2 regions of the Stenotrophomonas sp. YJH_SMC_127 genome follow, and region 1 is predicted to be linked to the other one. Evidence: riboswitches for the same ligand, from Rfam matches in the RefSeq annotation. Region 1 holds a riboswitch; the other holds the start of a gene.
The links. A riboswitch is a leader RNA that binds a small molecule or an ion and turns the genes downstream of it on or off. The one in region 1 is predicted to bind thiamine pyrophosphate.
Positions count from the first base shown of each region.

Region 2: it holds a riboswitch for thiamine pyrophosphate, as region 1 does, so the genes downstream of both, thiC (phosphomethylpyrimidine synthase ThiC) here and AC5QAB_RS16595 (TonB-dependent receptor) in region 1, are expected to answer to the same signal.

Region 1 covers NZ_JCAFVO010000008.1:19,314-27,018, forward strand. The annotation lists gene AC5QAB_RS16580 (Dyp-type peroxidase) at 1-970, shown strand, start outside; gene AC5QAB_RS16585 (hypothetical protein) at 1,057-1,476, shown strand; gene pnuC (nicotinamide riboside transporter PnuC) at 1,583-2,152, opposite strand; gene AC5QAB_RS16595 (TonB-dependent receptor) at 2,161-4,350, opposite strand; TPP riboswitch at 4,421-4,516, opposite strand; gene AC5QAB_RS16600 (phosphotransferase enzyme family protein) at 4,615-5,739, opposite strand; gene AC5QAB_RS16605 (glycine zipper 2TM domain-containing protein) at 5,861-6,268, opposite strand; gene AC5QAB_RS16610 (peptidoglycan-binding protein) at 6,516-7,705, opposite strand, start outside.
Region 2 covers NZ_JCAFVO010000001.1:862,846-870,550, reverse strand. The annotation lists gene ggt (gamma-glutamyltransferase) at 1-706, shown strand, start outside; gene AC5QAB_RS03905 (BCCT family transporter) at 1,271-2,848, opposite strand; TPP riboswitch at 3,073-3,174, shown strand; gene thiC (phosphomethylpyrimidine synthase ThiC) at 3,257-5,101, shown strand; gene AC5QAB_RS03895 (ion channel) at 5,195-5,866, shown strand; gene AC5QAB_RS03890 (winged helix-turn-helix domain-containing protein) at 6,126-7,705, shown strand, end outside.

The sequences.
Region 1 (7,705 bases):
CTCCCAGCCCGCACCGATCACCGCCGTCAACCACACGCTCGACAACGAGCCGCAGCAGATCACTGCGCCGCTCACCCATTCGGCGGCGTTCCTGGTGCTGAAGGTGAAGGATGACGAGGCGTCGATCGCCAAGGCGCGCGAGGTGCTGGCCAGTACCGACGATCTGATCAAGAACACCGCCATCCGCGAGATCGAGCGCACCTTCACCTGCAACGTTGCCATTGGCCATCGCGTGTGGCAGCCGCTGGTAGGCTCCACGCCGCCACGCGAGCTGAAGCCGTTCCGCGAGATCAAGGGCGCGACCCACACCGCCGTGTCCACGCCCGGTGACCTGCTGTACCACATCCGCGCACGCACCATGGACCTGATCGTGGCGTTCGAGCGCAACCTGCTGATGGCCTTCGGTGACGCGGTGGAAACGGTCGATGATGTCGCCGGTTTCCGCTACTTCGATGGCCGCGACCTGCTCGACTTCGTCGATGGCACGGCCAATCCAGAAGGGCTGTCGTTGCCGGAAGCCACGATCGTGGGTGACGAGGACCCGGAGCATGCCGGCGGCAGTTACGTGGTGGTGCAGAAGTACCTGCACAACCTCGATGCGTGGCGCGCGCAGAAGACCGAGGCGCAGGAGGCGATCATCGGCCGCACCAAGCACGACAACATCGAGCTGGACGACGCGCCGGCCGATGCGCAGAAATCGCACAAGACCCTGTGCACCATCGAGGATGCCGACGGCGAGCACGAGATCCTGCGCGACAACATGCCGTTCGCCAACCCGGGGCGTGGCGAGTACGGTACCTACTTCATCGGCTACACCCGCCGCCTGTGGGTGATCGAGAAGATGCTCGAGCGCATGTTCATCGGCAATCCTGCGCCGCTGCATGACCGCATCCTCGACTTCTCCACCGCCACCACCGGCGTGACCTTCTTCGCGCCCTCGCGCAAGGTGCTGGCCGACCTGGGCGAGTGATCGCGCCGGGCCATCACCGGCCGCCATCTGCCTGTCATCTAGGGCGCCGACCATGGCGCGCTGGATGGGAGTGCAGGAGGCAGGCGATGGTCATGTCAGCAAACAGGACCGGCATGCGCCGCTGGTGGCGGCGTCTGGCCGCGGTGTTCGGCGCGTTGGCACTGGGGAGTGCCAGCGTTTCCGCGCAGGAAGCCCCTGCGCACTGGATGGCCTACGCCGCCGCCGTGGGTGGCCAGCTGCAGCAGCGCCTGCAGCAGGAACAGGACCCGCAGGCGCAGCGTGTGCTGGCGTGGTTGCAGGCGCACCCTGACACACCGGCACCGCTTCCGGTGAGCGTGTGGATCGCGGCGGATGGCCGTATTTCGAAACTGGAATTCGACAGCCTGGGCGATGCCCAGGTCGACGCCGACCTGCGCGCGACGCTGCAGGCCGCGCCGTTGCAGGCGGCACCGCCGGCCGACATGCGCCAACCGCTGCGCCTGGGCCTGTTGCTGGAGCCGAAGTAGATCCGCGCCATGCGTGGATGTGGTGGGTAGATGCCGACCTTGGTCGGCAGGCGCGCACCAACCCAGGTTGGCGACTACCGGTAGCCCGGCCGCGCATGGCGTGGCGCTACCGCGTTGCCACCTGCGGTTCACGCGCGGCGGCGCTCCATGCGCGCAGGCCGAACACGGCCAGGCCGAGAAAGAACACGTACAGCGCGGCGGTCACGTGCAGCGACTTGAACAGGTACGCACCCACATAGACCACGTCCACTGCGATCCACACCCACCAGCAGGCCACGTGGCGGCGGGCCTGCCACCATTGCCCGACCAGGCTCAGACCGGTCAGCAGCGCATCCAACCACGGCAGGGCAGCGTCGGTGAAGCTGTGCATGGCTGCACCCAGCACCACGCCACCGCACAGGCCGATGGCCAGGTCGCGCAGCAGGGTGCCGCGTGCCAGTGGCACGATGCGGATGCTGCCCTCATCGGCGGCGTGCTGCCGCCAGTTGAGCCAGCCATAGACCAGGAAGCCACCGAAGGCGACCTGCAGCAGGGTGTCCGAGTACAGCTTGGCCTCGGCGAACACCAGGCCATACAGCGCCACCGACAGCAGGCCCACCGGCCACGCTGCCAGCCGGCGCCGGGCCATCAGCCAGACGCCGAGGATGCTGCACAGCGCGGCGGTCCACTCCAGCATCACGCCGCTCACAGCGCGAACGTCACCGACAGGCGGGCCTGTCGCGGTGCACCGGGGAACAGGTAGTAGTCACCGCCGCTGCTGCCGGTATCGCGCCAGTAGAAGCGGTTGAATACGTTGTCCACCGACAGGTTCCAGGTCACCGCGCGTTCGTGCAGGCGATGCTGGAAGCGCAGGCCGGCATCGAACACCGAGTAGTCCGGCGCGCGCACGCCACCATCGGCGCGTGCCACGTTGGCACCGGCATAGCGCCAGCCACCGGTCACGTCCAGGCCCTGCACGAACGGCAGCGCGTAGGCCACGTGCACGCTGGCGCGTACCTTCGGCACGTTCACCAGCTGATGGCCTTCATAGGCCGGCGTGCCGGTGTCGCGCGCGCGCGCCTGCAGCACGCTGGCGCTGGCCACGATCTGCAGTGCGTCCGTCAGCTGGCCGTTGGCGGTCAGCTCCAGGCCGGTGTGGGTCTGCGTGCCATCCTCGACGAAGGTGTAGCCGACGTCGCTGCTGTCGGGCCTGGCGTACTGGTAGGGCTGCGAGATGCGGAACACCGCTGCACCCAGCGTCAGCGCCTCGACCGGCACGTACTTCACGCCTGCTTCCAGCTGCCGCGACTGCACCGACGGCAGGAAAGTGTCGGCATTGCTGGTCCAGAACGGCGCTTCCTGGCCCAGCGAAATGCCGCGCACGTAGCTGGCATAGGCGTTGAGCTGATCGGTGGCCTTCCACACCACCGCGGTCTGCGGTAGGAACCGCGACAGGCGGCTGTGCCGCTGCGGAACGCCACGCTTGTCGTAGGCACGCTCGTCCAAGCGCACGAAGCGGCCACCGGCCAACCACTGCCAGTCATCGCCAAAGCTCATCCGGTCCAGCGCGAAGAACGCGGTCTGGCGGCTGTCCAGGCGTCGTGCGGAGGGGCCGGGCATCTTCGGCGACGGCTCGAACACGGGCACCTGCGGGTCGTGGATGTTGCTGGTGCCGACGTACTCGTTGACGCTCGGGCGCTTGTCCACGGTGCGGCGGAAGTAGTCGGCACCGAGGGTCAGCTGATGGCCGACGCTGCCGGTCTCGAAGCGGCCACGCAGCTCGGCACGGGCCTGCTGGTTGCGGCGGGTGTCGTCCGGGCTGCGGTAGTCGTAGACATCGTAGTCGCCGTTGGGTGCGAAGTAGTTGCCTGGCACGCTGCCATCGGCGCACTGCACGGCGTAGTAGCAACCGTAGGCGAAGGCGACGTTGTCATCGATCACCGAGCGGCTGTGGCCGACCGAGACGCGCGACTGCCAGGCATCGTTGAAGTCGTAGGTATGCAGCGCGGTGATGTTGGTGCTGGCGATATCCACCGGGCGCTGCCACGGCTGGTAGCCGAGCAGGTGCTCGCGGTCGACACCGCGCGGCAGGTCACGCGCGCCCAGCAGCTGGTAGCCGGACACCGAGCGCTGCGAGCTGGTCTGGTAGTTGGCATCTACTTCCAGCTTGCCGCGCTCGCCGATCAGCCAGTCGGCGGCCAGCGAGTAGAAGTTGCGGCGGCCATCGGCGTGCGCGACGTAGGAATTGCTGGAGTCCCATGCGGCATTCAGGCGCAGGCCGAAACGCGGGGTGATCCAGTGGCCGACATCGACGGCGACGTAGCGTGAGCCTTCCGAATCGGTGCCGAGCGTGGCGGTGCGTACTTCAGCCGGGCGCTTGCCGATGTAGTTGATGATCCCGCCCGGCGCCATCACCCCTGCCGCCAGGCCGGCTTCACCCTTGAGGATCTCGACTGACTGCACGTTCTCCAGCGCCAGGCGTTGCTCGCCGGCGATGGACAGCCCGTTGAAGCGGTAGCCGGTGGCGGCGTCCAGCGCGAAGCCGCGGATGGCGATGTTCTGGTAGTAGCCCACAGGTGCATACGCATCACCCAGCGAGGCATCGTTGCTGGCCAGCTCGGACAGCGAACGTACCTGGCGACGTTCGAGATAGTCGCGCTCGAGCACGTTCACCGAAGCCGGCGTGTCCTTCCACGAACCGCCGCCGAAGGCATTCACGCGCGAAGTATCGGCCTTCGGCTTGCCGGCCTCCACGCGCACCGCCGCCAGTTCGGTCGGCGAGCGTTCGGCACCAGTGGCAGCCGCATCGGTGGTGGCCTCGGCCTCGCTGGCATGCAGCGGCAGCGCGGCGCAGAGGGCGAGTGAGAGCAGGGTGGGGCGCAGGCAGCGGTTCATTCGGTTCGTCTTCGGACAACAAGGGAGACGAAGCGACGGCGCGCAGGTGCACCGGCCCATGATGGGGGTGTGGCTGCGGCTCAAAGCTCCCTACGCCGGTGCAAACCGGATCAGGTTCCAAGGGACTCTCTCAGCCTGGCAGATCCAGGCACCCCCGCTTCAGGTGACCATTTCACTACAAATGGTACGGATTTGCGAGCGCCAGCCGGGGTCAGATCCCTTTCCTGCGGAAAGGGATCTGACCCCAACGCTGCGTCAACCGGATCACGCGACGGCGTGCAGGGCCTGCAGCAGTGCCCGTCCCGGCGCGCTGTGGAACCACGCCGGATGGCCCAGCATGAAGGGCTGCCAGGCCACGTCGGCATTCGCGGCTGAGCGGGTGACACCTTCGAAGTACTCCACTTCGGACAGTGCGAAGTCGAAATGGACCATTGGCAGCAGGTCGGCCAGCAGGTGCACGCGTGCCGCCGACAACGGCAGCACCTCGCGGTAGCCGTCGAGCAGGGCCAGCGCGATATCGATGCGCACTGCCTCCATGCCGCGCTCCAGTTCCAGCCACGCCACTGCGTTGCGCTCGATCGCGGTGGCGAGGTCGAACAGCGCGCTGGTGGGCGACGCCAGGCCGAAATCCAGCACGGTGCTGACCTCGCCGTTGCGCCACAGCAGGTTGGAGACATGCCAGTCGTTGTGCGCCCACAGCCGGGGCTCGGCGCGCAGGCGCTCGGCCAGGCCGGCGTGCCACGGCAGCACGTCGCGCTGCAGCTGTGCTTCCCATGGAATGCGCGCGAGATAGCGTGCCAGCCCGGGACGTTCATCCAGTCCTGCCTTGATGGCGGCGATCGGATCGTCGGCACGGATCAGGTCGTCGCGCGCCACCAGCAGATGGGTGCTGCGCTGGGGCGCGTGGTAGCTGGCGGCGGCACGGTGCAGCTGTGCGAGCGTGCGCCCTGCCTCGCGGGCCTGCGCGACATCGGTCAACAGCGACCACGACACCGCGTCGCGATACAGGTCGTCGCCCACGCCGACATCGTGCAGTTCAAACGTCCATTCGCCGTGTTCGACCGCAGTGTGGCCATCGGTGGCCGGCAGCACCTGCACCACTGGCACGCCGGCGGCGGCGAGATGGGCGATGAAGTGGTGTTCTTCTTCCAGACAGGCCGCGCTGCGCACGCTGTGGTGGTGGCGCTTGATGAACACCGCGCCGCGCGTGTCGTCGACGATGGCGGCGGCAGACAGCGGCCGCGGGCTGTGCCAGCGCGGTTGGCTGTGCCCGCCCAGCTGCGGGTAACGCGTACTCAGCCACGCGATGTCCGCCGCGCTGATCGGTGGCCAGTCGGCAGCGACCTCGTCGTTGTTGAGGCCCTGCACGCGGTGGGAGGAAGACGTCATGCCACAGTCCGATCGGGAAAGTCACATCCAAGGCTGCGCATTCAACGCCATGCGCGTGGCCAACGCAAACGGGCGGGTCATCGACCCGCCCGTCTCCGCGTCATCGGTATGTCGGCGCTGCTTACCAGCCGCGATGGCGGCCGCGGTCGTGGTAGTAGCGGTTGTCGTAGTAGCGCTCACGCTGCCAGCGGCGGTCATCGCCACGGTCGTAGTAGCCACTGCGGTAGTAGCCACGGTCGTAACGGCGATCGTAGCGGTCGTCGTAACGGCGATTGTCGTAGTAACGGCGGTCGCGGCGGTCGGAGGTGGTCAGGTTGCCGATCGCGCCGCCGGCCACGGCACCGCCGACGGTGGCCGCAGGGTCGCCGTTGGACAGCAGGTTGCCGGCCACGCCACCGACCACGGCGCCGACCAGGGTGCGCTTGTCCTTCCTCGACATCGCGCTGGCATCGCTGACCACGGCGACACCGGCAACCAGTGCCAGGGCCATCGCCAGACCACGGAAGCTGAGTGTGGAAGTACTGAGCATGTTCGGTTCTCCTGTGAGGTGCATGCCACGCTGGGCAGGGAGGGCGCGGGGCGCCCCGGCTGCCGTGGAGACCACGCTGGCGTTCCAACATTGCCGGAACATTGCCTGGCCTACCGGGCGGCTTGCGCATTCATCTAGCGGCAGGCGGCATGAAGCAAGGCTGAAAGTGGCTTTTACCGCTCAGCTGGCAGAAAGGGAAAGGGCCGCGCATGGCGCGGCCCCTCCCGGTCTGCAAGGCGCTGCGGGCTCAGACGCCCATGGCCTTCTGCGCCTGGCGGGTCTGTTCCTGCTGCGCGTCCTGCTGCTGGTGCAGCACGTTCGGCGCGCCCTGCACCGCGCCGCTGCTGAGCGCCATGCTCTGCTCGCTGGCGGTGCGGGTTTCCACCGCAACGCGGCTGGCCGCCGGGTCACCGACCGTGCCCTGCACGGCGAACAGGCGCTCACCGTTCGGGCTGGGCACCACCGCGTCGATGCGCTGCAGGCCGGCGGCATGCGCCTCCCTGGTCAGGGCCGCTGCGGCGCTTTCCAGCGCGTGGCGGTCCTTGAAGGTGCCCGCCGGCATCCGCTCCAGGCCTTCGGTGGCCTGCAGGTACATCGGATTGCGCGGGTGCCGCTCGTCGTTCAGCAGCGGGCGCTCGCGGGCCTCCTTGATCGCATCCAGCGTCTTTGCACCGACGATGCCGTCGGCAACCAGCCCGTTGTCCTTCTGCAGCTGGCGTACCGCCGCTTCGGTATTGCGCCCGAAGCGGCCGTCCTCGGCCAGCGGCTTGCCGTCGGCCCCGGCATAGCCGAGGTGGCCCAGCTGCTCCTGCACCTTGCGCACGCCCTCGCTGTGCGCGCCCGGCTTGTACAGCTCGGCGTGCGGGGCGGCAGCGGCCTTGTGTTCGGCCGCAGGCTTGCCCTGGGTCTGCTCATGCGATTGGGTGCGGCTTTCCAGCAGGTCGCGCGCCTTGGACAACGGGTCCGACGCGAACAGCTTCCAGTGCGGGTGGTCCTTCACCTGCTTGAGGTAATCCTCCACCGGCATGGTGTGCACGCCCTTGCTGCCGGTGGACTGGCTGATCAGCAGCTTGTCGGTATTCGGGTCGCGCACCACCATCACGATGTGGTCGATGCCATTCCAGTGCTCGTGGCGGGTCCTGGCCGTATCCAGGCCGATGACCATGCCTTCCTTCAGCGCACCGGGCTTGAGGATGGCGTCGCGCTCGAGCAGCACGCCGGACTGTTCGACGGCCTTGTGCACGATGCCGCCGGAACCGAGGTTGCCCAGGTCGATGCGGTCGGCCTTGCTGAAGACAGCGTGCCCGGCCTTCTGGTTGATCTCGTCCATGGTCCGGTTCTGCAGGGTGCCGACCCAGCCGGAGCAATCGATGTAGCCCTGGTCCACGTTCTTGCCGGTCTTGCCCGGCACGTACAGCGCGTGGCCCGGGATGTTGA
Region 2 (7,705 bases), on a different contig from region 1:
GCCGGCGCCGGTGCAGAAGCTGATCTCCAAGGAATACGCCGCGCAGCGCCGCGCACTGATCTCGATGGACAAGGCGCTGAAGGAAGTGCAGCCGGGCACGCCGAAGCAGCTGGAAGAAGGCGACACGATCTACATGACCGTGGCCGACGCCGACGGCATGATGGTGTCGTTGATCCAGTCCAACTACCGCGGCATGGGCAGCGGCATGGCGCCGCCGGGACTGGGCTTCATCCTGCAGGATCGTGGCGAGATGTTCGTGCTGCAGAAGAACCATCCCAACGGCTATGCACCGGGCAAGCGGCCGTTCCAGACGATCATCCCGGCGTTCATCACCAAGGGCGGCAAGCCGTACGCCAGCTTCGGCGTGATGGGCGGCGCGATGCAGCCGCAGGGCCACGCGCAGATCGTGATGAACCTGGTGGATTTCGGCATGAACCTGCAGGAAGCCGGTGACGCACCGCGCATCCAGCACGAGGGCTCGACCGAACCGACCGGACAGGCCACGGCGATGACCGACGGTGGTGAAGTGAATCTGGAAACCGGCTTCCCGTACGAGACGGTGCGTGCGCTGATGCGCAAGGGGCATCGCATCGTGTTCGCCGATGGGCCTTATGGCGGGTACCAGGCGATCATGCGCGACCCCGAGAGCGGGGTTTATTACGGAGCTTCGGAGAGTCGCAAGGATGGGCAGGCGGCGGGGTATTGAGGTTTCCCGGCCAACGGGCTGAGCCCCCTCTGCGGTGGGTTCAGAAGCGGAATAGCTTGTTGGGCCGGGTGGGTAGGCTGTTCGGGGGACGCCGCAAGTACGTCCTTGTAGGCTTGGCAGCCGCATCCATGCGGCTGACACCCCCGCCCAGCCCACCCACCCGGCCTCTGACAGTTTTCTGCGGCCGCCACCGCAGGAAGAAAAAAGAAGATCAAAAGCAACAGCAACAGCAACAGCAACAGCCGCGTGCTGATGGTTGGGGTCGGATCCGTTTTCCGCAGAAAAGCGGATCCGACCCCTTCTTGTTTTCCGATACACCTCATCCACGCATGGCGTGAAGAACCAACCGTCACCGGAAATCTGTCGGGGGTGGGGCGGTGTGGGTGGGCAGGACCGTTGGCGCCATGGATGGCGCCATCGAGCCCCCATGGATGGGTTCACGGCGTGTCCTGCCCACCCACACCGCCTCGCCCAGCCAGCAGTAACCCAGAGCCGCTTTGGCTTCTGCACTTGCACTTGCACTTGCTTGAAAAAAGCGGTGCAGCCGCAGGCTGCAAAACACCCTCAATCCTGATCGTGCGCGCGTGCGGCCTCGGCCTGGGTCTCCTCCTGCGCCGCCATCTCGCGCGCGATCCACGCATCGATCATGTGCCGCTGGCGCTGCGCCTGCCGCCGCTCACGCGTGTACTCCTGGTCGAGCACGCGGTACAGCGACACCATCACCAGCACCATCAGCAGCGCGAATGGCAACGCCGCAATCGTGATCATGCCCTGCAGTGCATCCAGGCCACCGGCCAGCAGCAAGGCCGCTGCGATCAACGCCACCGCGATGCCCCAGGCCAGCTTGCGCTTCAACGGAGGATCGCCTGCTTCGTCAGTGGACATGCTGGCCAGCACCAGTACCGCCGAGTCGGCCGAGGTCACGAAGAAGATCATCAGCAGTACCAGTGCGATGCAGGACAGCAGCAGCGGCAGCGGCATGCTGTCGAACAACGTGAACAACACCGTCTCGTAGCCATTGCCCAGCGCCTGCACCAGGTCGGCATGGCCGAAGATCTGTGCCCACAAGGCCGTTCCACCGAAAACGGCGAACCAGAAGAAGCCCAGCAGGGTTGGTGCCAGCACTACGCCGATCACGAACTCGCGCACGCTGCGGCCACGCGAGATGCGTGCGATGAACGACCCCACGAACGGAGCCCAGGAAATCCACCAGGCCCAGTAGAAAATCGTCCAGTCGGCCACCCATGTGCTGCCGGAGAACGGTGACATGCGCAGGCTCATCGTCACCAGTTGGTTGAGGTAGGAGCCCAGCGTGGTGGTGAACGTATCGAAGATGAATCCGGTCGGCCCCAGCACCAGCAGGATGGCGGCCAGCAGGGCAGCCAACGCCAGGTTGAAATTGGACAGCCACTTCACACCTCGCTCCACGCCACTGGCGGTGGACGCCATATACAGCACGAAGGCGATGGCGATGATGGTCATCTGCACCGGGACCGTAGCTTCCAGGCCGAACACGCGTTCCACGCCCGCGGCGATCTGGATGGTGCCGAAGCCCAGCGTAGTCGCGACACCGATCGCGGTGGCGACCACTGCAGCGATGTTGACCACCCTACCGATCCAGCCGCGATGGTGGCGGCCGATGATCGGCTGCAGCATGTCGCTGACCAGGCCGCGGCCGTTGCGGTTGAACTGGAACCAGGCCATCGCCAGGCCGATCAGTGCGTAGATGGCCCACGGGTGCAGGCCCCAATGGAAGAACGCATAGCGCATCGATGCGCGCGCCGCATCCAGGCTTTGCGGCGCCAGGCCTTCCGGCGGCTTGCTGAAATGCGAGATGGGCTCGGCCGCACCCCAGAACACCAGGCCGATGCCCATGCCGGCGGCGAACAGCATCGACATCCAGCTGGCACGCGAGAACTCGGGTTCGGCGTCCTCGCCACCGATGCGCAGATTGCCGAAGCGGCCGAACGCCAGGTACATCAGGAACACCAGCGCCAGGAACACCACCAGCAGGTACAGCCAGCCGACGCTGCGGATGACTTCTGCCAGCATCGACTGCACCACGGCATTGAAGGGGCCTGGTGCAATACCGGCAAGCAGCACCAGCAGCAGAACCAGTGCGATGGAAACGCGAAACACCATGAAGGAGCTTCTCCGATCAAGGGATTGAGGGGAGCGAGCAGAGCTTGCAGCGAAGGACCGGCGGCATGCAGCGCGAACCGGGCAGGGGCCGCGTCGGCGGCGAAGGAGGCATCGGTCGCTGGAGGGCGACGGACGTGCACGGTACTGAACGCGACGTCATGGTTCTGTTAAAGAACAGCGATCCGGGGCAACTCCCGGAGCGGGCGGTCTATGCTCTAATGCACGCCAAGAAGCGGGGGTACCGCGGCCATGTGGCCACGGTTGAGACAGTCCCTTGGAACCTGATCCGGCTCATACCGGCGTAGGGAAGCTTTGCAGTGCAGCCGTGCCCGGACACCGCCCAAGGACCGTCCGTGCGCGGTCGCAGTGCGCCGCCGCTTCGTCCCTGACCTTCCTGGACGATGCCCGATGAACGCACAGCTCTCCGCCCTGCAGCAACAGGCCCAGCAACTCTCCGAATCCGTGACCCGGCCCATTCCCGGCTCGCGCAAGATCCACGTACCCGGTTCGCGTCCGGATCTGCAGGTGCCGATGCGCGAGATCGCGTTGACCCGCACGCCGACGCTGTTCGGCGGCGAGGAGAATGCACCGGTCACGGTCTACGACACGTCGGGCCCGTACACCGATCCGGACGCGCGTATCGATCTGTCCGCGGGCCTGCCGGCGCTGCGTCGTGGCTGGGTGGAGGAGCGCGGCGATACCGAACAGCTCGATGGCCTGAGTTCGTCGTTCGGCCGCGACCGCGAGCACGATCCGAAGCTCGATGCTGTGCGCTTCCCCACACGCAGCCTGCCGCGACGTGCACGTGCAGGCGCGAACGTCACCCAGATGCACTATGCGCGCCGCGGCATCATCACGCCGGAAATGGAATTCGTCGCCATCCGCGAAAACCAGCGGCTGGACGCGATGCGCGATGCCGGCCTGCTGCAGCAGCACCCGGGCGAGGCGTTCGGCGCCTCGATCCAGAAGATCATCACGCCGGAGTTCGTGCGCGATGAAATCGCCCGTGGCCGTGCGGTGCTGCCCAACAACATCAACCACCCGGAAAGCGAGCCGATGATCATCGGCCGCAATTTCCTGACCAAGATCAACGCCAACATCGGCAACAGCGCCGTCTCTTCGGGCATTGCCGAGGAAGTGGAGAAGCTGGTGTGGGCGATCCGCTGGGGTGGTGACACCGTGATGGACCTGTCCACCGGCAAGCACATCCACGAAACCCGCGAGTGGATCATCCGCAACTCGCCGGTGGCGATCGGTACCGTGCCGATCTACCAGGCGCTGGAGAAGGTCGACGGCCGCGCCGAAGCGCTTACCTGGGAGATCTTCCGCGACACGCTGATCGAGCAGGCCGAGCAGGGCGTGGACTACTTCACCATCCACGCCGGCGTGCTGCTGCGCTACGTGCCGCTCACCGCCAAGCGCGTGACCGGCATCGTCAGCCGCGGTGGTTCGATCATGGCCAAGTGGTGCCTGGCGCACCACAGGGAGAATTTCCTCTACACGCACTTCGAAGACATCTGCGAGATCATGAAGGCCTATGACGTGACCTTCTCGCTGGGTGACGGCCTGCGCCCGGGCTGCATCGCCGATGCCAACGACGCGGCGCAGTTCGGTGAGCTGGAGACGCTGGGTGAGCTGACCAAGATCGCCTGGAAGCATGATGTGCAGACCATGATCGAAGGCCCCGGCCACGTGCCGATGCAGCTGATCAAGGAGAACATGGACAAGCAGCTGCGCGAATGCGGCGAAGCGCCGTTCTACACGCTGGGGCCGCTGACCACCGACATCGCGCCGGGCTACGACCACATCACCAGCGCGATCGGTGCGGCGATGATCGGTTGGTTCGGCACGGCGATGCTCTGCTACGTGACGCCGAAGGAACACCTCGGCTTGCCCAATCGCCAGGACGTGCGTGATGGCATCATGGCCTACCGCATCGCCGCGCATGCGGCCGACCTGGCCAAGGGCCACCCGGGCGCGCAGGTACGCGACAACGCACTGAGCAAGGCGCGCTTCGAGTTCCGCTGGGAAGACCAGTTTCACCTTGGCCTGGATCCGGAGAAGGCCAGGGAGTTCCATGACGAAACGCTGCCGAAGGATGCGCACAAGCTGTCGCACTTCTGCTCGATGTGCGGCCCGCACTTCTGTTCGATGAAGATCACCCAGGATGTGCGTGACTACGCCGAGGCCGGCATGAAGGAGAAGTCGGAGGAGTTCCGCGCCGCGGGTGCCGAGGTCTACCACCAGGGGTGATGCGCAGACGGTGGTGCCGGCCCGCGGCCGGCACTACCGCTCATCACGCCGCTCCCGGCTATCCTCCGCCCATCATCCCGCGGAAAGGACACCATGCCTGTTGCCATGACCACCCGTTGGCTGGCCATTGCCCGCCGGCATCCTTCGGCCTGGTTGCTGGGCGCGCAGCTGCTGGCGGTGCTGCTGTATCCCGCGCTGGATGACACCGCCGCCGGCCGCGCGGCACTGGGCATGTTCGGCATGGCGGTACTCGGCCTGGCGCTGTGGGTGGTCCAGCGCAGCCCGCTGGGCACCTGGCTGGCGCTGTTGCTGGCCATTCCCTCGGTGGTGTTCTCGTTGGCAGGCGCATTGCTCGAGCGCACCGCATTGCTGACCACCGCGCAGGTGCTGGAGAGCCTGCTGTACTTCTACACGGCTGGCGCCCTGATTGCCTACATGCTCCAGGACCACAAGGTCACCCGCGACGAACTGTTCGCAGCAGGCGCAACCTTCACCCTGCTGGCGTGGGCGTTCGCCTTCGCGTTCGCAGTGTGCCAGCAGTGGTATCCGGGCAGTTTCCAGGGCACCGGCGGGCAGGCGCAGCGCAGTTGGATGGAGCTGCTTTATCTCAGCTTCAGCTTGCTGTCTGGAGTCGGCTTGAGTGACGTGGTGCCGCTGCATCCACAGGCACGTGCACTGGTCATGCTGGAGCAGTTTTCCGGCGTGATGTACGTGGCTTTGGTGGTTTCGCGGCTGGTCGGATTGACCATGTTGCGGCGCATGTGAAAATGAACGCCAGATAAAAATTTCGCGCCCAAGAGGGCGCGAATGATGTCGCGAATTATGTGAATGCGTCGGCGAGAGAGAGCCTGATGTCGACCACGCGATAGGCGAGGTAACTTGCATAGGCTAGTATTCGCGCGCTCGATTGTTTTTGCGGTATGCGCCGATGCTTTGTGCGGAGTCTGGCTTTTCGCTGTTCCCAGGACGGGACCGTAACGAAGGCAAACACTGCCCGGGACCTGTCTCTACTGTGTAGCAGAAAATGAACAGCAGCGAAATACAGCCACCCGTGTCCGATCGGATACGGATAGGAGAGTGCATCGTCACTCTGTCCTCGCGCGAAGTCGAGGTCGTCGGTGCGCGTCGTCCGCGCCGGCTGACGCCGAAGGCGCTGGGCGTGCTGCGCGTGCTGCTGCGGCAGCCGGGCCGTGTGGTCACCCGCGACGAGTTGTTCGCCGAGGTGTGGCCGGACACGCTGCCGACCAACGATGTGCTGACCCAGGCCGTTACCCAGCTGCGCAAGGCGTTCAGCAACGACGACGACAGCGGCCAGGCCTACATCGAGACCATTGCCAAGACCGGCTATCGGCTTCTGGTACCGGTACAGGCGCTGGACGATGCGGAGCCGTCGGCTGCGGGCTTGCCTGACGACGAAGGTGTGGACGTGCAGCCCGCACTCGCCGCCGCTGCGGTGCTGCCCGCGCGCGCGCAGGAATCGCGCCGCCGCTGGCGCCATGTCCGCCGCCGCGTGCTGCTGGCGCTGGGCGTGTTGATGCTGGCCACGCTGCTGGTGATGACCACGCTGCTGCTGCGCCGCGCACCGGCCAGCAGTTCGCCGGTGGAGGCCGCCGTGGAGAACGGCACGCGGGTGATCGGCAGCCCCCAGCGTCCCTATCGGTTGATCACCGCAACCAGCGGCTTTGAAACCTATCCCACGCTGTCACCGGATGGTTCGCTGGTGGCCTATGAAGGCGCCAACGAAGATGGCAACGGCGGTGGTGCGATCAAGGTACAGACCTCCGGCAACGCGCCGGCGCGCCAGTTGCTGGCGCCGCCGGCCGGTGCCGTCGATCGATTCCCGAACTGGTCGCCGGATGGTCGCGAAATTGCCTTCGCACGGTTCTCTGCCGACGGTGGCTGCCAGGTGCTGATCGCCAGCGCTACTGGTGGCGCACTGCGCCAGGCCACGCGCTGCGATGGCACCGAGCTGCTCAGCTTCGACTGGACGCCCGATGGTCGCGGCCTGGTGTTCGGCAGCATGGTCGGGCGCTACGCGCACCGTGGCATCCGCGTGCTGGACCTGGCCAGTGGTCAGTGGCGCGCGCTGGCGTACAGCGTCGACCAGGACGACTTCGACTACGCACCGCGTTACTCGCCCGATGGGCAATGGCTGGTGTTCGTGCGCAACCCGCAGCTGGGCGATCTGTGGCGGGTGCCGGCCGCGGGCGGCACGCCCGAGCAGTTGACCAACGAGGCGGCAGAGCTGCGCGGATGGGCCTGGCTGGACGATGGCCGCACCATCGTGTTCGGTCGCCGCGTCGACAGCGAGGCGCGGCTCTATTATCTGGACGTCGAGCGGCACACGCTGCGCGATGCCGGCCTGGATGATGCGCAGTGGCCCGCCGTGTCGCGACGTGGCGGGATGCTGGCCTTCGTCCACCGGCGCGCGCAGTTCGGCGTGTTCAAGGTGCCGGTGCAGGGCAGCGGCGCGCCCGAACGCCTGTTTGCATCCAGTGGCCGCGATGGGCAGCCGATGGCAGCGCCCGATGGCCGCCAGCTGGTCTTCACCTCGGATCGCTCCGGCAGCTTCGCCCTGTGGTGGGCGGACATGCAGCGGCCGGA